DNA from 2 places in the Priestia sp. Y58 genome. Region 2 is predicted to be linked to the other one. Evidence: riboswitches for the same ligand, from Rfam matches in the RefSeq annotation. Region 2 holds a riboswitch; the other holds the start of a gene.
The links. A riboswitch is a leader RNA that binds a small molecule or an ion and turns the genes downstream of it on or off. The one in region 2 is predicted to bind ZMP and ZTP.

Region 1: linked by a shared signal. The riboswitch ahead of MMB68_RS12915 (phosphoglycerate dehydrogenase) and the one ahead of MMB68_RS16975 (APC family permease) in region 2 are both predicted to bind ZMP and ZTP.

Annotation. Positions count from the first base shown of each region.
Region 1 covers NZ_JAKWFL010000003.1:569,891-574,018, forward strand. Annotated here, with positions in the region: gene htpG (molecular chaperone HtpG) at 1-950, opposite strand, end outside; ZMP/ZTP riboswitch at 1,161-1,239, shown strand; gene MMB68_RS12915 (phosphoglycerate dehydrogenase) at 1,408-2,607, shown strand; gene MMB68_RS12920 (hypothetical protein) at 2,732-3,193, shown strand; gene MMB68_RS12925 (DUF6143 family protein) at 3,213-3,434, shown strand; gene MMB68_RS12930 (hypothetical protein) at 3,968-4,117, shown strand.
Region 2 covers NZ_JAKWFL010000005.1:221,417-225,544, forward strand. Annotated here, with positions in the region: gene MMB68_RS16975 (APC family permease) at 1-1,490, opposite strand, end outside; ZMP/ZTP riboswitch at 1,547-1,625, opposite strand; gene MMB68_RS16980 (cupin domain-containing protein) at 2,011-2,610, shown strand; gene MMB68_RS16985 (DUF3311 domain-containing protein) at 2,988-3,191, shown strand; gene MMB68_RS16990 (sodium:solute symporter family protein) at 3,191-4,128, shown strand, end outside.

The sequences.
Region 1 (4,128 bases), on a different contig from region 2:
TCTGCACATTTATTCATAATTAAGACGCCGTTTGAATACAGTTCAAGCCCTTTTTCAAATTCTTTTGAGTAGTAATCAAACGGACTATTTTCTGGAATAAATAAAATGGCATTGTAGCGAATCGTTCCATCCACATTAATATGGAGGTGAGTGAGCGGTTTATCAAATCCGTAGCGCTTTTCTGAATAAAACTGCTCATAGTCTTCTGAAGTCAATTCATTTTTATTTTTCTTCCAGATCGGTACCATACTGTTGATAACTTGCTCTTCGGTATAATCTTCTAGCTCGTTATCAGAACCTTCTTTAGGACGTTTTTCCGTTATGTCCATTTTAATCGGGTAGCGGATAAAGTCTGAATACTTTTTAATGATCTCTTTTAAACGATACTCTTCTAGATACTCATCATATGTTTCATCTTCTGTATTTTCTTTAATTTTTAAAATGATTTGAGTTCCGACCGCTTCTTTTTCGCAAGGTTGGATTATATAGCCATCAGCACCAGTAGATTCCCATTTATATGCTTCATCGCTGCCTAACGCTTTACTAATCACTGTTACGACATCTGCCACCATAAACGCTGCGTAAAAACCAACGCCGAATTGGCCGATAATCGTGTGCCCGTCCTTTGTTTCATTTTCGTTTTTAAACGCAAGAGAACCGCTTCTCGCAATTGTGCCCAAGCTGCTTTCAAGCTCTTCTTGCGTCATGCCAATTCCAGTATCCGTAATGGTTAAGGTACGGTTAGTTTTATCTGGTGTTACTTTTATGTAATAGCTCTCTTTGTTAAAACGCAAGGAGTCGTCTGTTAAAGCTTTGTAATAAATTTTATCGATTGCATCGCTTGAATTTGACAGAAGTTCTCTCAAAAATACTTCTTTTTGAGAATAGATGGAATTAATCATCATCTCTAATAATCGCTTTGATTCGGCTTTGAATTCTTTTTTTGACATAAGAAGTTCTCCTTTCCAAATAGGGCTTATAAAACAATTAGCACTTGAGTGGATAGAGTGCTAATCACTCTTCTTATTTAACATGTATTAGGGTATTTGTCAATATATTAGGAGATTCACTAAAGAGATTAAAAATTAGACTGAAAAAAGCAAACTTTTAAAAAAAGGTTGAACGTTCTGAAAGAGTTTGCTAGAATATACTTAATTTCAAAGACTATATGTGACTGGCGAAACGCGGATAACCGTGAGGAAGCATATAGTGACGTAGCCGTTCGCCTGGGCAGAGGTAAGGGATTAATACATATCTCTTACCTCTTTCTGTTTAGGGGGAGAGGATATAGAAGTTACCAAACATGTAGGCTGAAAAACCAGACTTTTAAAAAAATTAAAAATGAAGTTCCTTTATCCAAGGGTAAAAACATGTAAAACTACGATGATAATCAGAGGAGAGTACAAAATGAGCACATTAACATTAGAAAAAGTACAAACAATCAAAACATTAAACAACATTGCACAAAAAGGTCTAAATGTTTTTAATCAAGAAGGTTATCAAATTGACAACGACAGCGAAAATCCAGATGCGATTGTCGTGCGTAGCTTTAACATGCACAGCATGGCATTTGACCAAAATTTAAAAGCTATTGCACGAGCTGGAGCAGGGGTTAATAATATACCGGTGGACGCTTGCACAGAGCAAGGTATCGTTGTATTTAATACGCCAGGAGCTAATGCAAATGCAGTAAAAGAAATGGTTTTAACTACAATTATGGCTTCTTCTCGTAACTTATTTGCTGGAGTTGAATGGACAAAAGGATTAGACGGCCAAGGTGATCAAATTCCTAAGTTAGTTGAAGCAGGTAAAAAACAGTTTGTTGGAAAAGAAATCAAAGGTAAAACATTAGGCGTTATTGGTTTAGGTGCAATTGGTGCTCTTGTAGCAAACGATGCGCTTGATTTAGATATGGACGTAATTGGTTTTGATCCATTCATTTCTGTTAATACAGCTTGGAATTTGTCTCGCAACGTACAGCGTGCAATGTCTCTAGAAGAACTATTTGCAGCATCTGACTATATTACGGTTCACGTTCCATTAACGGACGATACAAAAGGTGTTTTCAATAAAGAAACGTTTAGCATCATGAAACCAGATGTTCATATTTTGAACTTCTCACGCGGTGAGCTTGTAAACGAAGAAGATATGAAAGCTGCTCTTGAAAGTGGAAAAGTTGGTCGATATATTACAGATTTCCCAAATCAAAATGTCTTGAACATGAAAAATGTTGTGCCAATTCCTCATTTAGGGGCATCAACTCAAGAATCAGAAGAAAACTGTGCGGTAATGGCAGCACGTCAAGTGAAAAATTTCTTAGAAACAGGAAACGTTAAAAATTCAGTGAACTTCCCGAATGCATCTCTTCCTTACACTGGGAAAAAACGCGTAGCTGCTTTCCATCACAACGTACCGAATATGGTAGGACAACTTACGCAAGTATTCTCAAACTACAATTTAAACATCGCAGATATGGTGAACAGAAGCCGCGGTGAATATGCGTATACAATGATCGATATTGACAATCAAGTAAGTGACGAGATTGTGCCTGAGCTAGAAGAAAAAATTGGTCAAATTGAAGGAATTATTACAAGTCGTATTATCTAATTTGGTTACCCTCATATTTTAGTGTTTCAGCCCTAACTTAGAAAAGTTAGGGCTGTTTTTACATAGTGTTTATCTTCATATCATTTCCTTCATTCCCATAGCATATAGAAATACCTTTAAAGAGGTGAACGTTTTGTCAGGAGAACTGATCGGAATTATGATAGGCTCGCTCATCGCACTGGCAGGAACATTCATTACGTCTGTCGTAGCTATAGTGATGTCGAAAGAGCAATACAAGCAAGAGCTTCGCAAAGCATTTATCCAAAAGAAAGTTGATGCCTATACCCATGTGTGTCAAGTTATTCTAGCTATAAAAAACGATTTACTTACAAAAACTGTTTCTTCAGCCGGCTTAAACTGGACGGCTCAATCTATTAACAAACTAGCAGATGTGTGTATTACGGAAGGGCTATGGATCGATGAAGAAGACAGCAAAAAGCTGGAGGTTCTGCAGAAGCAGCTTTCAAAGTTTGTATTTGATGAAATAGAACTGTCTAGACATGATACCCTCACAGCCTGTTATGAAATTGTTGAATATTGCGAAAAAAAGGTGAGGATTCTTCATTTTATGACTACAAAAGAATAGGTGATTACTACTTTAAGAAGTGATAGTAGAAATATTAAAAAAGCATTGGAATATAAAATTACAAAACAATCCGTTTATATACCAGCAGCCGACGAGGACATTAGTAAGTGATGAAGACGGCAAATTTATCTTTCCAAACAACGGTTCATACGTTATTTTCCTAGTTTTTCCAGATAATAAAGAAATTAAAGCTGAAATTGCATATGGATGGTTCGAGAAAAAACGCAAGAAGGACTGTTAACTGAATAGGTCTTAGCGATTGTATGAGCTATTTCATATTTAATACAGTTCTTAACAAACAGTAAGTGTTTATGAAAAGAACTTTGCAGCAGCATACAAAGTTCTTTTTTATAACTTGCGTTGTGGATATTACCAAAGAAAAACAAAGCAAGCAAAAGGATAATTCCAACTACACAAGCGATTTGAATAGTATTTAAGAATGTTGATGACTCAAGGGTTAAAATAATAATACATAAAACTAAGCCACCCAAGCTTTTTAAACTATTTACACAAGAAACCGAGATATCTAAAGATAAAGAAGTAGATCTCCACGAAGAGAACAATTTTAACGAAGTTTGTGATGATCATTTCATTATAGATGAGTATTAGAAACCCTGCAAAATTTAAAGAATTGATTTAGTATATCTGTATAACCAGTAATTGTACAAGGGTCGTAAAGGTATACTTTTACGGCCTATCAATATTGATGAATTGCTTTTCACATGAAACAATGTGAAAAAAATGGGCATCCTAGAAGCAAAAGGAGGGGATAGAATGAGTAAAGAACAAAACGATGAAACAAGTGAAGGGCTGAATCAGCTTTTTGAAATCATCAATGCAAAAGGCGACGAGGGCGAACTGAGAGAAATTGTAAGCAGGAGCAGTAAAAAGAATAACCATAAAAACCATGAGGAACAATCGTAAAAAGAAAATAA
Region 2 (4,128 bases):
GCAATCACTAGCATATCCCATCCGAAAGGCAAAATATTTTTGCCTCCGAATTTTTCGCTTCCTATGTAGGAAATAAAAATCATGCACGCTAAATAGATAAGCATCCAAGCCCCGGTTAAAAATTCTTTTTTAAAGCCCACCCATTTATTTTTCGCTTGGTAATAAAAATAAACAGGCAGGCCAATTGCCATAATAAAGATCACTTCACCTGTAAGTGGCCACCTTGCCCAGTAAAGCGTCAAGGAAGCAAAAACGAAGCCGCATGGCGCAATAATTGATGCCCCTTTTAAATAAAATGGACGGTAAAAATGTGAACCCGTTTTTCTTAATGTTATCAGTGCTACAGGGCCCATAATATAAGAGATAAGCGTCGCTACTGAGATCACTTCTGCTAAGACACCCCATCCTCTAAATAAAAAGAGAAACAAAAAGCAAGCTGCTAAATTTAGCCACATAGCTGGGCGCGGGACATTGTAAAGTGGATGAAGCGTACCAAAGATCTTTGGCAAATATCCATTTTGCTGCATCCCGTATAACATTCTAGAAGTAGTTGCCGTATATGTAGCACCTGTGCCGGAAGGAGAAACAAATGCATCTGCGTATAACACAATTGTTAGCCAGTTAATTCCAAGCGCAATCGCTAAATCAGCAAAAGGAGAATTAAAATTCAAATGATTCCATCCATCAGCAATTGATGACGGACTTACTGCTCCGATAAAAACAATTTGCAATATAATGTATACAATTCCTGCAATAAAAATTGAACCAATTACAGCTATTGGAATCGATTTATTAGGTGATTTTGCTTCTCCTGCCATATTTACAGGACTTTGAAACCCATTAAATGCAAACACAATACCTGATGTTGCCACTGCCGTTAAAACACTGGCCCATCCGTAAGGTGCTACCCCATGCTCACTTGAAAAGTTTCCACTATGAAAACCAGCAAAAAATAAAGCCCCTGCCGTTAAACCAGGAATAATTAATTTAACAATCGTAATAAATGAGTTTGCTTTAGCAAAGAGATTTACCGTCCAATAGTTCACAAAAAAGTAAATGAATAATAACAGAGACGCAACTGCCAACCCCTTGGACGTTAAAATGCCATTGTCTACTAATTCATGAGTCCAGCGAGCCCATTTCCATGGCCAAGTACTCATATATTGTACAGATGCAATAGCCTCCACTGTTATCGTTGAAGCGATTGAAATCCAGTTAGCCCAAGCAGCCAAAAATCCAATAAATGATCCGTGTGAATACTGAGGATATTTAACCATCCCCCCTGCTTGTGGAAACATCGCACCCAGTTCAGCGTACGATAGGGCAATGGTCAAAATAACTACCATTCCAATCACCCATGAAAAAATAGCCGCGGGTCCTGCAATTTGAGCTGCTTTCCATGCTCCAAACAGCCATCCTGAACCGATAATCGAACCTATGCCTGTCATGGTTAAAGCAAATGTTCCCATCTTCCTTTGCATATTGCTCATCCAAATCTACTCCTCTTCCCTAGGAAAATAAAAAAAACACTTGCGAAATTTTCTCAAGTGTTTGCCCAGGCGCGCGGCTTATACGCTATATGCTCCCCCATGGTCATCCATGTTGCGCCAGTCACATATAGGAATATATTTTTTATCAGTATATAACATTCATTTCTATTACTCAATACACAAAAACGTTTACATTACTTTTATAAAGATAATAAATTATTCGTAAAATTCCGAATAAACCTTATAAAAATCTCTTTTTAATTACAAAAAGAACTAAAATCCTAACCTTTCTTGTTGTTTGATTCTTTTACTTCACGAGCAGATTACCTTCTAAAAGTTATACTAATATATAATATTCATTTACAGAATAAGAATTAACATCTATATATCCATAGAATTCTTGCACTGGACCCTTTACTTATATACAATATGAAGAAAAGATACTAAAGTGAATTGCCCACCTCTTAGCTACGCTTGAAGTGGGAGACTTCTTTTAGGAAAACGTTAAAACCTACATATCATGCACTTCGCAACAAATGAAGTACTTCGAGCAAACTTCTCTGTTTACGCAAGCAAAAAACAGGGAAAATTACGAAAAAAGATTGTTAGAGGGATGCTTATGAATTATGCAAATGTAAAAGTTCTTTATTTTGATGACGACGGAACCATTCCAAATCACCCTCGTCTTCCAGTTTTGTTGTATGAACACGTATTTATTAGTAAGAAAGAGAAAGTGGAGAGCATTTTTAATTCTCACAACTGGAAAAACAGCTGGGTAGGCGGCATACATGATTTTCACCATTACCACAGCAATTCCCATGAAGCACTAGGTGTAATTAGCGGATCTGCACGTTTAAAACTAGGTGGACATATGGGGGAAAATATCGTGGTGCATGCTGGCGATGTGCTCGTACTTCCTGCAGGAACAGGGCATATGCGTCTGCAGTCAACTGCTGATTTTAAAGTGGTTGGAGCTTATCCAGAGGGCATGGATTACAATTTACGAACAGGAAAACAAACTGATCGCCCTCACGTATTTGATGAAATTGCACAAGTACCTATTCCTACAACAGATCCTGTTTATGGCGACAAAGGACCATTGACAGAGTGGTGGAACTAGACAAGCACTTATTGTCTAGTTTTTTTATTTGCTCTGTTTTATTCTTTCCATGAATCTCTATTTGAACATATAAATTCTTTTCTTATGATGCAATAGCAATATACTTTATCTCAGCGAAATAACAAAAACTTCCCGGTCAAAACTAAATTTCTTCTTTTCCGTTCTCTTTTTGCTTCAAGAGCAACTTCGCTTAGATTATTCCCCTTTTTTTCTTTCATAATTATTTCAAATATACTCTCATCATAAGCTCTTTTTTGTTTTTCTAAAAAAATTTCCATAGATTATAACGAAATTTTCAAAAAACTTATTGCTTTACCATGTCAGACTTGCTATCATAGTGAACATTGTTAGATAAATTTTTAGTAGGAGGAGTAAAATTGAACAGAAAATTCATAATTTTTATTTTATTCATCATTCCATTTATTGCTCAATTCGCTTTTTTACCTTTTGTAAATAACATTCATCCAATTATTTTTGGATTACCTCTTTTGCATTTATGGTTATTTTTATGGGTCTTCTTAACGCCTGTGTGTACATTTATCATTTATCGTTTACAAAAATCTTGGGGGGACATTGAATAATGCAAGGAAATTTAACGGCACTTTTAATCACATCAGCAATTGTTCTTGTTGTTATCGCAATTGGCTTTATAGCGGGACGTGACAAATCATCTAGAAGCTCAGTTGAAGAGTGGGCTGTAGGTGGAAGACGTTTTGGAAGCCTGCTCGTCTGGCTTTTGGTAGGAGCAGATTTATATACTGCTTATACTTTTCTAGGTCTTACAAGTACAGCTTATCAGGGAGGAAGCATCGCATTTTTTGCCATTCCTTACTCTGTTTTGGCCTTTTTAATTTCATACTTTTTTCTTCCAAAGCTTTGGACTGTTGCTAAAAAGCATAAACTTACTACGCTTGCTGATTATGCCAGAGAACGTTTTAGCAGTAAATTTCTCTCCTCTTTAATTGCTATAGTAGGTGTATTGATGCTCATTCCATATATTGATCTTCAGCTTAGCGGTATTCAAGATACTCTTCGCGTTGCAGGAACTGGCTACATTAACGTAAAAGCTGTCGTTATTCTTTCATTCTTTCTTGTGGCTCTTTATACCTTTTTCAGCGGAATTAAAGGTCCCACATATACGGCAATTATTAAAGATATTTTAGTATGGGCGATTATGTTATTTATGGTTGTTTCTCTGCCAATTATGCATTTTGGAAGCTGGGGCAACATGATCGACAATGTTGCAAAGGATGCGCCTCAGCTATTAACGGTCCCAACACAAGGACCTAAAGGCATTCCATGGTTTATTACAGCATCACTCGTATCTGCTTTAGCTTTATTCATGTGGGCCCACGCCGCTACAGGTGTTTTCACTGCTAAAAGTGCAGATTCGCTTCGTAAAAATGCTATTTTCTTACCGCTTTACAATATTGTTTTAATTCTAGTCATCTTCTTAGGATTTATTGCTTATCAAGTATTGCCTCAAGATACAACGGATCCTAGATTAGCATTATTAAC